DNA from 3 places in the Kutzneria viridogrisea DSM 43870 genome. Region 3 is predicted to be linked to each of the others. Evidence: riboswitches for the same ligand, from Rfam matches in the RefSeq annotation. Region 3 holds a riboswitch; each other region holds the start of a gene.

Region 1 (4,268 bases), 990 kb from region 3:
GATCAACGCGCGGAGCTTCATGGGGGTGCTTTCCTCAGTGGTTCAGGCGGTGACGTGGCGGCGTCGGTCGATGAGCCGGGCCACGCGGTCGAACAGGAACTGGAGCAGCATGGCCAGCAGGCCGATGACGATCACGGTGGTCCACATGATCCGGTCGTCGTAGCGCTGGTAGCCGTAGCGGATGGCCAGGTCGCCGAGGCCGCCCCCGCCGACGACGCCCGCGATCGCGGAGAAGCCGACGAGGGTGACCGCGGTGACGCCGACGGCGGAGACCAGTGCGGGGGCGGACTCACCGAGCAGCACGCTGCGCACGATGCGCAGCCTGCTCGCCCCGGTGGTGACGGCGGCCTCCACCACCGTCGCGTCCACCTCCCGCAGGGCCGACTGCACCAGCCTGCCCAGGAAGGGCACGGCGCCGATGGCCAGTGGCACGATCGCCGCGGTCGGCCCGATCGAGGTGCTCAGCAGTGGTCGCGTGACGATCTGTTGCAGCAACACGATGAGCACGATGAACGGCACGGACCGGCCGAAGTCCGCCACGACGCCCAGGATCCGGTGCAGCACCGGCAGGGGCCGCAGCCCGTTGGGCGCCGAGACGTGCAGCAGCACGCCGAGCGGGATTCCGAACAGCGTGGCGAACACGGTCGCCACGGAGATCATGTAGAGGGTCTGGCCGAAAGCTGGCTGAAGCAGATCAAGCACTTCTGACCACGGAGTGGTCGGTCTCACGCTGCCACCTCGCTGCCGCTCGGCGGCGGCGTTCGCCCAGTCCCTGTACCCAACGGTGAGTTCGCAAGCTCACTCACGCAGCAACTCCCTGTGGTCCCTTGGGTGTCCGCCGCACAACAGCACCGGCCTCGGAGATCCACTCCAGGGCCGAGTCGGCCCGTTCCCCGTTGATGCCAACGCGGAACCGTGCGACCGGGGTCTCCCCCAGCCGGGTCAGGCCACCGCCGAGCACGGCGAGCTCGACGCCGAAGCGGTTGGACGCCTCGGGCAGCAGCGCGCCCACGGCGGCGAAACCGACCAGCACCACGTCGGCGACGCGGTCGTGCGTGCCGATCAGTCCTTCGCCCTGGTCCAGCCCGGGCAGCAGCGTGGCGGCGGTCCTGCTGTCCGCGTCGGAGACCAGGTCGAGCACCTTGCCGTGCTCGACGACCTTGCCGTCCTCCAGCACCGCGACGTCGTCGCAGATCCGGCGCACCACAGCCATGTCGTGCGTGACGACCAGGACCGTGACGCCGAGTTCGGCGCGGGCGCGGTCCAGCACGGTCAGCACCGAGCCGGTGGTCTCCGGGTCCAGAGCCGAGGTGGGCTCATCTGCCAGCAGCACGGCGGGGTTGGCCGCCAGCGCCCTGGCCACGGCCACCCGCTGGCGCTGTCCGCCGGAGAGCTGGTCGGGGTAGGAGGCCGCCTTGTCAGTCAGGCCAACGAGATCGAGCAGCTCGCCGACGCGCTTGCGCCGGACCGGGCCGTCCACACCGGCGCTTTCCAGTGGCAGCGCGATGTTCCCAGCAGCGGTGCGCTGACGCAGCAGCGAATCCCCTTGCGGGACAACGCCGATCTGCCTGCGCGCGGCACGCAGCCTGCTGCCGTCCAGCGAGACGAGGTCCGTGCCGTCGACTCGGATGGCCCCGCTGTCGGGGCGCTCCAGCAGTGCGATGCAGCGGGCGAGGGTCGACTTGCCTGCCCCGCTGGGGCCGACGACGCCGCACACAGAACCGGCCTGGACTTCCAGGCTGACCCCGTTGAGGGCGCGGACCGAACCCGCACGGGAGGAGAAGGACTTGACCAGGTTGTCGACTGTAATCACGATTGCTCCACAGCACGCGTGGCAGCGCACACCGACTAGCGGCGCCACTGTCCGAAGAGGACCGTCCTAACGGGACGAAGAAGACGTTCGAGTGAACTGACCGGGAAACGAGAGTTCGTCAGCCGTCGAGTCGACAGGCACTGACCGTACGACGGCACTGGTCGACTACTCGGCGGCGGGTCAGCGTGCGTGCCGCACACAGTCGCGTGAGGTCCATAGAAATCCTCCATCGGTCCTGGCGGTAGCACCTGCCCGCGAACGGGTGGTTGCTGCGGCGTCGTCGATCCAGGTCTCTCGGCCGCTCGGGATGGATGCACCAAGAGTAGACCCGACGCAACTGGAAGAAATCAAGCTACCGACACGAAGTTCCCCGGATCGTTCGGCAAATCACACTGCCGCCCGTGGATTGATCGCTACTTTGCGTACACAACAAACGGTTCCACGGCGTCGGGAGTTGTCCACAGGTACCCGAGTTGTCCACAGGCGGGTCCAGTTCAAGATCAACTAGGGGGTGCGGGCGGTAGACTGGAGCTGGGCACGCCCCCCAGGGAGTGGCGGGGGATGGACTAGTCCCCAGCAACGAGGGAACAGACCGGCCAGGTCCCGTGTTGCACGGGGTGTGGACGAGGTCAGGGGCTCAGCGGTCGGCGAGTTCGGCGATGCGCGCGAACTCGGTGATGCCGAGCTGCTCACCCCGGGTGGACGGGTCCACCCCGGCGGCGACCAGCAGTTCGGCGGCACGGTCGGCGGATCCGGCCCAGGTGGCCAGGGCGGCGCGCAGGGTCTTGCGGCGCTGTGCGAAAGCGGCGTCGACCAGCGCGAACAGCGATTCGCGGCGGACACCGGCCGGGGGTTCGCGGCGGGTGAAGGCCACCAGCGCGGAGTCCACGTTGGGCACCGGCCAGAACACCGAGCGCGGCACCGGACCGGCCCGGCGGGCATCGGCGTACCAGGCGATCTTCACACTCGGCACGCCGTACACCCGGCTACCAGGACCGGCGGCCATCCGGTCGGCGACCTCGGACTGCACCATCACCAGGCCGGTCCGCAGCGAGGGCAGCTCGGCGAGCAGGTGCAGCACGATCGGCACGGACACGTTGTACGGCAGGTTGGCCACCAGCGCGGTCGGCGCGGACCCGCCCTCGAGGATCTCCTGGGCGCCCACGCGCATCGCGTCGGCCCCGACCACGCGCAGCCGGTCGGCGAACTCGGGGGCCCGCTCGGCGGCGGTGCGGGGCAGCCGTGAGGCGAGCACCGGGTCGATCTCCACGGCGACCACCGAACGGCAGGCCGGCAACAGCCCCAGGGTCAGCGACCCGAGGCCGGGCCCGACCTCCAGTACGACGTCGTCCGCACGGAGACTGGCGGAGCTGACGATGCGGCGCACCGTGTTGGTGTCGTGCACGAAGTTCTGGCCCAGCTTCTTGGTCGGCCGGATGTCCAGTTCCTCGGCCAACGCACGGACCTCAGCGGGCCCCAGCAACTCGTACACGCAGGCGATCTTAGGTTCAGCTGATGCCGAGCTTGCCGGCGCACTCCCACGGCTGGTAGCCGCGAGCCGCACGGACCTTGTTGGCGATCGCGATCTGCTCCTCGCGGCTGGCCAGGTCGGCGCGCGGGGCGTACTGCCCACCACCGTTGGAGGTCCAGGTCCCCATGTCGAACTGGAGGCCGCCGTAGTAGCCGTTGCCGGTGTTGATGTGCCAGTTGCCGGTGGACTCGCACTGGGCGATGCGGTCCCAGACCGCGTCCCCGGCCATCGGCTTGGTGCCGACCTTGATGACCTTCGGCTTCATCGGCGTCAGCACGGTGACGGCGATCTGCTGCTTGTCGGTCTGCTTGCCGTTGTGCATCGTGACCCGGTAGGTCACGTTCTGCTTGCCCGCGGCACCGGGGTCGACGACGGTCTGCTCACCGCGTTCCATCGTCGGGTCGTTGATCTTCTGGACTTCCGGCTGGATGTCCTGCTGCTCCTGCACCACGGTGACGCCGTTGCGGCTGACCGAGACCTCGGCGCCGGTGGCGAGCTTGGTGCTGACGGCGGGGCTGACGTTGTCCTCGCCGCCGAGCGAGACGTTCAGCTCCTTGAGCAGCTCCTGGATGCTGACCGCGTAGGTCTTGAGCTGCTTGGGGGCGTTGCCGCCGTCGCTGAAGGTGATGGTCTTCGCGGTGCGGATGTCCACCGACATGCCGTTCAGCGGGATCTGCGCGCTGGGGTCGGCGGACATCTTGGTGTCGTCGGTCTTGACGCCCAGTTCCTGCAGGGCGGCGCCGACGGTGAGCGCCTTGACCCACTGGCTCTGCTGGACCCCGTCGACGGACAGGTTCATCATCCGGCCGCGCTGCAGCACGATCTTGCCGCCGTCGGCGATCTGCGTGCCCGCCGAGGGCATCAGGGCGTCGTGCGAGCCGGCGGCCAGGCCCTGCTTCTCCAGCACCTCGCCGACGGTCCCGG
Region 2 (4,268 bases), 3.6 Mb from region 3:
GACGCAGACCAGGCTGAACACCCAGGTCATGCCGGTGACACCGAGCGAGAACGCGGCGTAGGGGTTTCGGATCACCTGGAAGTAGACCAGCCCGCCCAGTGCCTCGATCGGCGGCTTGCCCTCCAGGTTGGACACCACGACCGTCTTGGTCACGACGTCGAGCAGCAGTGCGACGACCGCGGCGGCGGCCAGCAGCCCGATCCGGCGCGGCAGGATGGCCTGCCCGGCAGCCGGTTCGGTGTTGGGCTCGGTACTCACCCGGCCATTGTCCCCCGAGCCCCGCTCAGCCCGCGACGAAGGGCGGCAACGGGCGCTGGTCGTCCACCGGCACCCACCGGCCGTCCACCTGGTGGTAGGCGGCGCGCGGCCCCTCGGCGACCAGCCTGCGCAGCGCGCCGACCAGCCGGTCCACGTGCTCGGCGGTGCTGCCCAGGCCCAGGCTGGCGCGCAGCGCGCGCTGCTCGGTGGACCCGGCTCGGCCCAGCAGCCTGCGGGTCGCGATGTGCGCGCAGAACGCGCCGTCGCGGACGCCGATGCCGTACTCGGCGGACAGCGCCGCGGCGACCAGACCCGCGTCCAGGCCGTCGATGGTGAAGCTGACCACGCCAACCCGGTCGTGCTCGGCGTCGAACAGGCTCAGCTCGTGCAGCCCCGGCACGGTGGCCAGCCCCTCGCGCAGCCGCGCCAGCAGCGTGCGCTCGTGCGCCTCGACCTGGTCCCAGCCGTGCTGGATGAACGTGTCGCAGGCGGCGGCCAGCGCGTGCACGCCGGCCACGTTGGGCGAACCGGCCTCGTGCCGCTCCGGCACCGCGGACCAGGCCACACCCAGGTGGTCGCCCCAGTCCACGACGTTCTTCGTGGCACCTCCGCCGACCAGGTACGGGTCCGCGGCCTGCAACCAGTCGGCCCGCCCGATCAGCGCGCCCGCGCCGAACGGGGCGTAGAGCTTGTGCCCGGACAGCACCACGTAGTCCACGTCCAGGGCCTTGATGTCCACCGGGCGGTGCGGGGCCAGCTGCGCGGCGTCCAGCACGATGCGCGCGCCGTGACGGCGTGCCACCTGGGCCAGCTCGGCCACCGGCCACAGCTCGCCGGTGACGTTGGACGCGCCGGTGACGACCACCAGCCGTGGGCCCTGCGGGCACTCGCGCAGCGCGGCCTCCAGCGCGGGCACGGCGGCACCGGCCGAGTCGGGGGTGCGCACCCGGCGGACGTTCGGCCCGCGCCAGGGCAGCAGCGCCGCGTGGTGCTCGGTGTCGAACAGCACCACGGCGGTGCGCCTGGGCAGGCTGCGCGCCAACAGGTTGAGCGAGTCGGTGGTGTTGCGGGTGAACACGACGGTGTCGGAGGACCGGGCGCCCACGAAGCGGCGCAGCGTGTCGCGGGCCTGCTCGTACACGCGGGTGCTGACCTGGGAGGCCAGGCCCGCGCCGCGGTGCACGCTCGCGTACCAGGGCAGCAGTTCGTTGACGGCGTCGCGGACCCGCTCCAGACAGGGCGCGCTCGCCGCGTGGTCGAGGTTGGCGTAACCGATGCGGTCGCCGGTCACCAGCGGCACGCAGAGCTGGGCGCCGACCACGGCGGGAACGGTGTAGCCGGTGCGGGCCTGCGGGATCGTGGACGTCATGTCAGCCTCCGGGTCATGGACCCGACGAGGGGCCCGCGCTTGCCCGTCGCGTTCTCGCCACGGACCTGGTCCTCACCCGGGGCACCCCACCGCGGTAGGAGGGTTGCCGGCCAGCTAGCCGGGGCTTGTCGCTGGCACTCATGACCTTCGTGTTCGAAGCTAGCCGATGCCTCGGGCCCGGGTCGAGCCCCCGCCCACATGCTGAGAGCCAGCTCACCGACCGGCCCGAATGAGTGATTTCCGGTCCAGACGGGTGATGGACGGGTCTGTCGGCCACCTCGACAGCGCAGACTGCTGCCTTCGAGAGCGGGAGGCGGCACGATGTTCCGGGAGCTCGACGACGAGCTGAACAGGCACCTGGCGAAGCTGGCCAGACTCAGCACCGAGGCCGATCCCGCGCGGGCGGCCCGGGTCGCCCGCGCGGAACTGCCCGGCGTGGCCAAGGCCGTGTCCACGCTGCTGGGCGAGCACTCCCCCGACTCACGTGGCCGCTGCGCCACCTGCCGCCCCGACCACTGGTGGCAGCCCCGCCCGACCTTCCCGTGCGCGGCCTACCTCGCCGTACACCGCGCCCTGTTCGCCGGCACCCTGGGCTGACCACCCGCGTGTCGCACGTTCCGGCACCGCGTGTCGGCGCTTCCCACACCGCGTGTCGGACGCCCCAGCACCGCGTGTCGGACGTCCCGGTACGGCGTGTCGGCGCTTCCCGTACAGGATCCGCAAGACATGAGCGACTCTCGCCTTCCCGCAGCGCGCAACACACCGTACGGGAACGTCCGACACGCGATACCGGAAGCGCCGACACGCGGCGGGGGCGTACGGGGTCAGTCGCCGGGGTCGCCTTTCCAGCGGGCGTAGCGGCCCGCGCGGTCCACGGCGCGGATCCGCCGTTCGGCCCCTTCGCGGGCGGTCTCGGTCGCGATGACCAGGAGCTGGTCCTCCTCCTGCAACCGGGTCGTGGACTTGGGTGTGAACCCGGCGTCCTCGCGCACGATCAGGCTCACCGTGGCGCCGACCGGCAGGCGCAGCTCGGACAGGTACACGCCGTGCAGGCGCGATCCGCGCTGGATGCGCACCTGCAACAGCTCGGCGCCGAGCTGGTCCAGCGGTGCGGCGTCCACCTCGATCTCACGGGGTTGACCGGAACGGACGAGCCCGAGCCAGCGCGCGACCACCGGCAGGGTGGCGCCCTGCACCAGGGTCAGCACCACGACGAGCACGAACACGGCGTCGACGAGCTGTTCCGCCCCGGGCACGCCCTGGGTGAGCGGGATCAGCGCGAGCACGATGGGCACGGCCCCGCGCAGGCCCGACCAGGACAGGAACACCTGCTCGCGCCACTTCACCCGGAACGGCGTGGCGGCGAGCAGCACCGACAGCGGGCGGGCCAGCAGCACGAGCACGGCGCCGGCGACCAGTGCGGGCACCAGCGCGCTGAGCAGCCGCGCCGGGGAGGCGAACAGGCCGAGCAGCACGAACAGTCCGATCTGCGCGAGCCAACCCAGGCCCTCGGCGAAGGACAGGGTGTCCGAGCGGTGCGGGAGCCGGGAGTTGCCCAGGACGAGCCCGGCCACGTAGGTGGCGAGCAGACCCGAGGCGTGCGACAGGTCCCCGGCCGCGTAGGCGAGCACGCACATGGCCACGGCGGCGATCGGGTACAGGCCGGTGGCGGGCAGGGCGGCGCGGCGCAGGGCGAAGGCGCCCAGCCAGCCGACGGCGGCACCGATCAGCGCGCCCGCGCCGAGTTCGTAGACGACCAGCAGCGGGGTGGTCCACCGCACCGGGTCCCCGGAGACGAGCAGCACCACGGCGATGAACACCGGCGCGTCGTTGAGGCCGGACTCCAGCTCCAGCGCGCCCGCCAGGCGCTTGCCAACGCCCACCCCGCGCAGCACGCTGAACACGGCCGCGGCGTCGGTGGAGGACAGCACGGCGCCCCACAGCAGGGCCATCCGCCAGTCCAGGCCGAGTATCAGGTGCAGGCAGGCCCCGGTGACCGCGACGCTCACGGCAACGGCCACTGTGGACAGTGAGATTCCCAGTCCCAGCGCGGACTTCACCCCGGACCATCGGGTGGTGAGGCCACCTTCGGCGAGGATGAGGACCAGAGCGGCGATGCCCAGCGCCTGGGTGAGACCGGCATTGTCGAACTTGATGCCGAGCCCGGCCTCACCGATCAGCAGGCCGAACCCGAGGTAGAGCAACAGTGAGGGCAGACCGACCCGCACTGACACCCGTACGGCGAACACGGAGAGCAAGAGAACCACTGCTCCGATACCCAACGCGATGGAAAGGTCGGCCACCCCACCTCCCGGTTGTCACCCGTTCCGGTGTCTATTGTGCGTTAAGTTGCCAGAAAAGTACTAATCGACCACAGTGGATGTCCATTGTGGACAAACAAGTGTGCCGCTTCAGCCCAACAGGCGGGCAAGCAGGTCCGCCGTGCCCTCGGGGGCCGAGCAGAGCTCGACGACCTTGTCCCTGCCGCGCTCACCAGCGATGATCAACACGTCCTTGCGGCGGACACCGAAGGCCGCGGCCAGCGCGCGGCGCACGGCCTCGTTGGCCTTGCCCTCCACCGCGGGCGCCGACACGGCGACGACCAGCGCGGGACCGCCGGGACCAGCCCAGATGCCGCCCA
Region 3 (4,268 bases):
CATGGCCAGCGGCAGGGTCAACGTCACCACGAAGCCGCCGCCGGGCGCGGCGCCCGCGCTCAGCTTGCCACCGTAGAGCTTGGCGCGTTCCAGCATCCCGGCGATGCCCTGTCCGCGCTGTTCCCCGGCCGCGTCGGGGGCCCGCACTGCTCCGTCGTCCCGCACCCGCAGGGTGAACTCGGTGCGACCGTAGTCCAGGTCCACCGAGGCCCTGGCGGGCCGCGCGTGCTTGAGCACGTTGGTCAGCGACTCCTGCACCACGCGGTAGGCGCACTGGTCCAGGCCGGGTGGCAGCGGGCGCGCTGCACCGAAGGTGCGCACCTCCACGGGCACGCCTGCGGCGCGGACCCGCTCGGCGAGTTCGGTGAGCCTGCCCAGCCCCGGCGCGGGTGCGTAGTCACCGCCCTCGTCCGCGCCGACCCTCAGCACGTTGAGCAGTCGCCGCATCTCGGTGAGCGCCTCACTGCTGGTGTCGGCGATGGTGCCCAGGGCGGCGCGTGCGGTGACCGGGTCGGACTCGAACACGTAGCGGGCCAGCCCGGCCTGCACGCTGACCACCGACATGTGGTGTGCCACCACGTCGTGCAGTTCGCGGGCGATGCGCACCCGCTCCTCGGTGACGGCGCGCGCAGCGCGGTCCTCGTGCTCGTGGCGCAGTTGCTCGGTGAGCAGGGCCAGCTGCTCGTTGCGCTCGGTGAGCTTGCGCCTGCCCCAGCCGAACGCGTAGGCGGCGGTGGTGAGCACGGCGGCGATCAGCACGTCGGCGAGCACGTGGAAGCTGGTCACCTGTGAGGCGACCAGGATCAGCACGAGGAAGGAGGAAGCCGCGCAGATCTTGGCCCGCCGGGGCGCGCACTGGGCGGCCACGGTGTACATCGTGAGCAGCAGGCCGACGTCGACGAGCGCGTCGATGTAGCCGCTGAAGGAGCAGGCGAGCATGGCCAGCCCGACCACGGCCATGCTGCTCACCGGGGCCAGCCTGCGCACGGCGACGGGAAGGATGGTCAGCGACGTCAGCACGATCGCGAGCGGGTCGAAGCCAACGAAGCCGGGGTTGTGGCTGTTGTAGGCGTAGCCGATGGTGATCGCGAGCAGGACAAGGGCGAGAACTACGTCCTGCACGACCGGGTTGATCGCGTGCACCCATCGCGCCAGGAGCAGCATCGGCCTCACCAGCGAACGGTAGCGCCAGGGGGAGCGGTCCCGCATCCAGTCCGCGCCGCACTTCGGCATACCGCAGCCGCGGTACACGCCTGGTGGAAGGTCAATCCCGGGTCGGACGACCGGCGGGCCCCGACTCACTAGTTTCTGTGGTGGCCGGGAACCGAACCAGGGGGGACTGTTCCCGACAAGCCGAGGGTCGTGTCTGAGGGGGGACGGTCCTCGACGCTTCCAGGCGTCCCGCTCCCCAGCCGGACGCGTGGATGACCCGCCGTGGACCGTGGCACGCCTCGTCCCGGTCCACGGCGGGCACCCGGCTCAGCGGCCGAGCGCCTCGATCACGGCCTCGGCCGAGGGCGGCACGGTGGCGCGCGGCCCCACCTGGTCGGCCACGGCGTCCAGGGTCTTCAGACCGTCGCCGGTGATCAGCAGCACGGTCTCCGCGTCGGGGTCCAGCTTGCCGCTCTCGGCCAGCTTCTTGGCGGTGGCCACGGTGACCCCGCCCGCGGTCTCGGCGAAGATGCCCTCGGTCCTGGCCAGCAGCCGGATGCCCGCGACCACCTCTTCGTCGGTGACGTCCTCCACGGCGCCACCGGTGCGGCGCACGGTGTCCAGCACGTAGGGGCCGTCGGCGGGCGCACCGATCGCCAGCGAGCGCGCGATGGTGTCGGGGCGGACCGGGGTCACCACGTCGGTGCCCGCCTTGTACGCCGAGGACACCGGGGAGCAGCCGGTCGCCTGCGCGCCGAACACCTTGTAGGGGCTGGCCTCCACCAGACCCAGCTCGCCCAGTTCGCGGAAACCCTTGTCCACCTTGGTCAACTGCGAGCCGGAGGCCACCGGCACCACGATCTGGCCGGGCAGTCGCCAGCCCAGCTGCTCGGCGACCTCGTAGGCCAGGGTCTTGGAGCCCTCGGCGTAGTACGGCCGCACGTTGACGTTGACGAACGCCCAGTCCTCGTGCTCGGCGGCCAGCTGGGTGGCCAGCCGGTTCACGTCGTCGTAGTTGCCCTCGACGGCGATCAGCGCCCCGTCGTACACGGCGGTCGTGAGGATCTTCGCCCGCTCCAGCGAGGAGGGGATCAGCACGACCGACTCCCAGCCCGCGCGGGCCGCCGCGGCGGCGACGGCGTTGGCCAGGTTGCCGGTGGAGGGGCAGGCCAGCACGGTGAAGCCCAGCTTGCGGGCCGCGGCCAGCGCGACGGCGACCACGCGGTCCTTGAACGAGTGCGTGGGGTTGCCGGTGTCGTCCTTGACCCACAGGTTGCGCAGGCCCAGCGCGGCACCGAGCCGCTCGGCGCGCACCAGCCTGGTCAGGCCCGGCTCGGTGTTGGGGTGGCTCTGCACGTCGGTGGGCACCGGCAGCAGGCCGCGGTAGCGCCAGATCGACTTGGGCCCGGCCTCGATGTCCTCGCGGCGGATCCGCCCGAAGTCGTAGGCGACCTCGAGCGGGCCGAAACACTCCGAACAGGCGAATTCGGCGGCGAGCGGGATCTGGTGGCCGCACTCCCGGCAGGACAGCGCGCGGGCGGGGCCGAGGTCCAGGGTGGACGTGCCCGAGGCGGAGCGGGCGTCGACAGTCGTCGTCATGGGAGAAATCTCCTCATCTTTCCCACGGGTGGGTCGGAATTGGCACCGGTACGTCACGAGTGACGCCGGTTGCCGGGGCTTCGTCGGGCCGTTCCCTCTGCCCCTCTGGATGAGCGGTGTTCAGTTGTACTTCCGCAGTTCGCAGGTCACGGTACGGCACCGGATCGGCCGGTGACCAGTCGAGTCCAGGATGCGGGAGGACCGTGGCAGGATGGGCGCGTGAGTGCCCCCGCCGTCACGCCCGATCCGCTGCAACTCGTGCTGGGCGAGGAGGAGTTGCTGGTCGAGCGGGCCGTGCGCGCCGCGCTGGACACCGCGCGCGCCGCCGATCCGCAGGCCGATCTGAGCCGGGTGCGGGTGACCGAACTCACCCCGCCCGAGCTGGCCGAACTGCTCAGCCCCTCGCTGTTCGCCGAGGGCAGGGTGGTGGTGCTGGAGGCCGCGCAGGAGGCGGGCAAGGAGATCGCCGAGGCGGTGGTCGCCTACGCCAAGCAGCCCGCGGACGGCATCGTGCTCGTGGTGCAGCACACCGGCGGTGGCCGCAGCAAGGTGGCCAAGGAGCTGCCCGCCGCCCTGCGCAAGGCCGGTGCCGCCGTAGTGGAGTGCGCCAAGATCACCAAGCCCGGTGACCGGGACGCGTTCGTGCGCGAGGAGGTGCGCCGGGCCGGCGGCAAGATCGAACCGGCCGCGCTGGCGGCGCTGGTCGAGGCGGTGGGCTCGGACCTGCGTGAACTGGCCGCCGCCGCCGCGCAGCTGGTGGCCGACACCGACGGCAGGATCACCGAGGCCGAGGTGCGGCGCTACCACCAGGGCAAGGCCGAGGTGACCGGCTTCGCGGTGGCCGACAAGACCGTGGTCGGCGACCTGCCCGGCGCGCTGGAGGCCCTGCGCTGGGCGATGCAGCTGGGGGTGGCCCACGTGCTGGTGGCCGACGCGCTGGCCGAGGGCGTGCGCACGGTGGCGAAGGTGGCCTCGGCGGGGCGGGGCGACCCGTTCCGCATGGCCGGTGACCTGGGCATGCCGCCGTGGAAGGTCAAGCGGGCGCAGGGGCAGGCCAGGGGCTGGACCCCGGCCGGGCTGGCCGAGGCCATGCAGGTGGTGGCCGGGCTCAACGCCGAGGTCAAGGGCATGGCCGCCGATCCGGAGTACGCGCTGGAGCGGGCCGTGCTGCGCATCGTGCGGGCGCACGAGCTGCCGTAACGAGAACGGCGAGAACGACGAAGGGCCCCGCACACCAGGTGCGGGGCCCTTCGCGCTGCTGGCTCAGGCCAGGCCGTTGACCTGCTTGGTCAGGGCCGACTTCTTGTTGGCGGCCTGGTTGGCGTGGATGACGCCCTTGCTGGCCGCCTTGTCCAGGCTGCGCGAGGCGGCACGGACCAGCTCGACGGCCTTGTCCTTGTCACCGGCCGCGATGGCCTCGCGAACCTTGCGGATCGCGGTCTTGACGCTGGACTTGACGGCCTTGTTGCGCAGGCGGGCGGCCTCGTTGGTCTTGATCCGCTTCTGCTGCGACTTGA

The links. A riboswitch is a leader RNA that binds a small molecule or an ion and turns the genes downstream of it on or off. The one in region 3 is predicted to bind S-adenosylmethionine.
Region 1: linked by a shared signal. The riboswitch ahead of KALB_RS03880 (methionine ABC transporter ATP-binding protein) and the one ahead of thrC (threonine synthase) in region 3 are both predicted to bind S-adenosylmethionine.
Region 2: linked by a shared signal. The riboswitch ahead of KALB_RS34855 (aminotransferase class V-fold PLP-dependent enzyme) and the one ahead of thrC (threonine synthase) in region 3 are both predicted to bind S-adenosylmethionine.

What each region holds. Positions count from the first base shown of each region.
Region 1 covers NZ_CP007155.1:802,690-806,957, reverse strand. The annotation lists gene KALB_RS03890 (MetQ/NlpA family ABC transporter substrate-binding protein) at 1-21, opposite strand, end outside; gene KALB_RS03885 (methionine ABC transporter permease) at 43-729, opposite strand; gene KALB_RS03880 (methionine ABC transporter ATP-binding protein) at 803-1,813, opposite strand; SAM riboswitch class I at 2,037-2,127, opposite strand; gene rsmA (16S rRNA (adenine(1518)-N(6)/adenine(1519)-N(6))-dimethyltransferase RsmA) at 2,451-3,305, opposite strand; gene KALB_RS50030 (resuscitation-promoting factor) at 3,322-4,268, opposite strand, start outside.
Region 2 covers NZ_CP007155.1:8,041,520-8,045,787, forward strand. The annotation lists gene lspA (signal peptidase II) at 1-258, opposite strand, end outside; gene KALB_RS34855 (aminotransferase class V-fold PLP-dependent enzyme) at 284-1,627, opposite strand; SAM riboswitch class IV at 1,658-1,773, opposite strand; gene KALB_RS34860 (hypothetical protein) at 1,949-2,224, shown strand; gene KALB_RS34865 (potassium/proton antiporter) at 2,452-3,930, opposite strand; gene KALB_RS34870 (DUF167 domain-containing protein) at 4,039-4,268, opposite strand, start outside.
Region 3 covers NZ_CP007155.1:1,794,822-1,799,089, forward strand. The annotation lists gene KALB_RS08050 (sensor histidine kinase) at 1-1,164, opposite strand, end outside; gene thrC (threonine synthase) at 1,480-2,751, opposite strand; SAM riboswitch class I at 2,762-2,867, opposite strand; gene holA (DNA polymerase III subunit delta) at 2,971-3,951, shown strand; gene rpsT (30S ribosomal protein S20) at 4,015-4,268, opposite strand, start outside.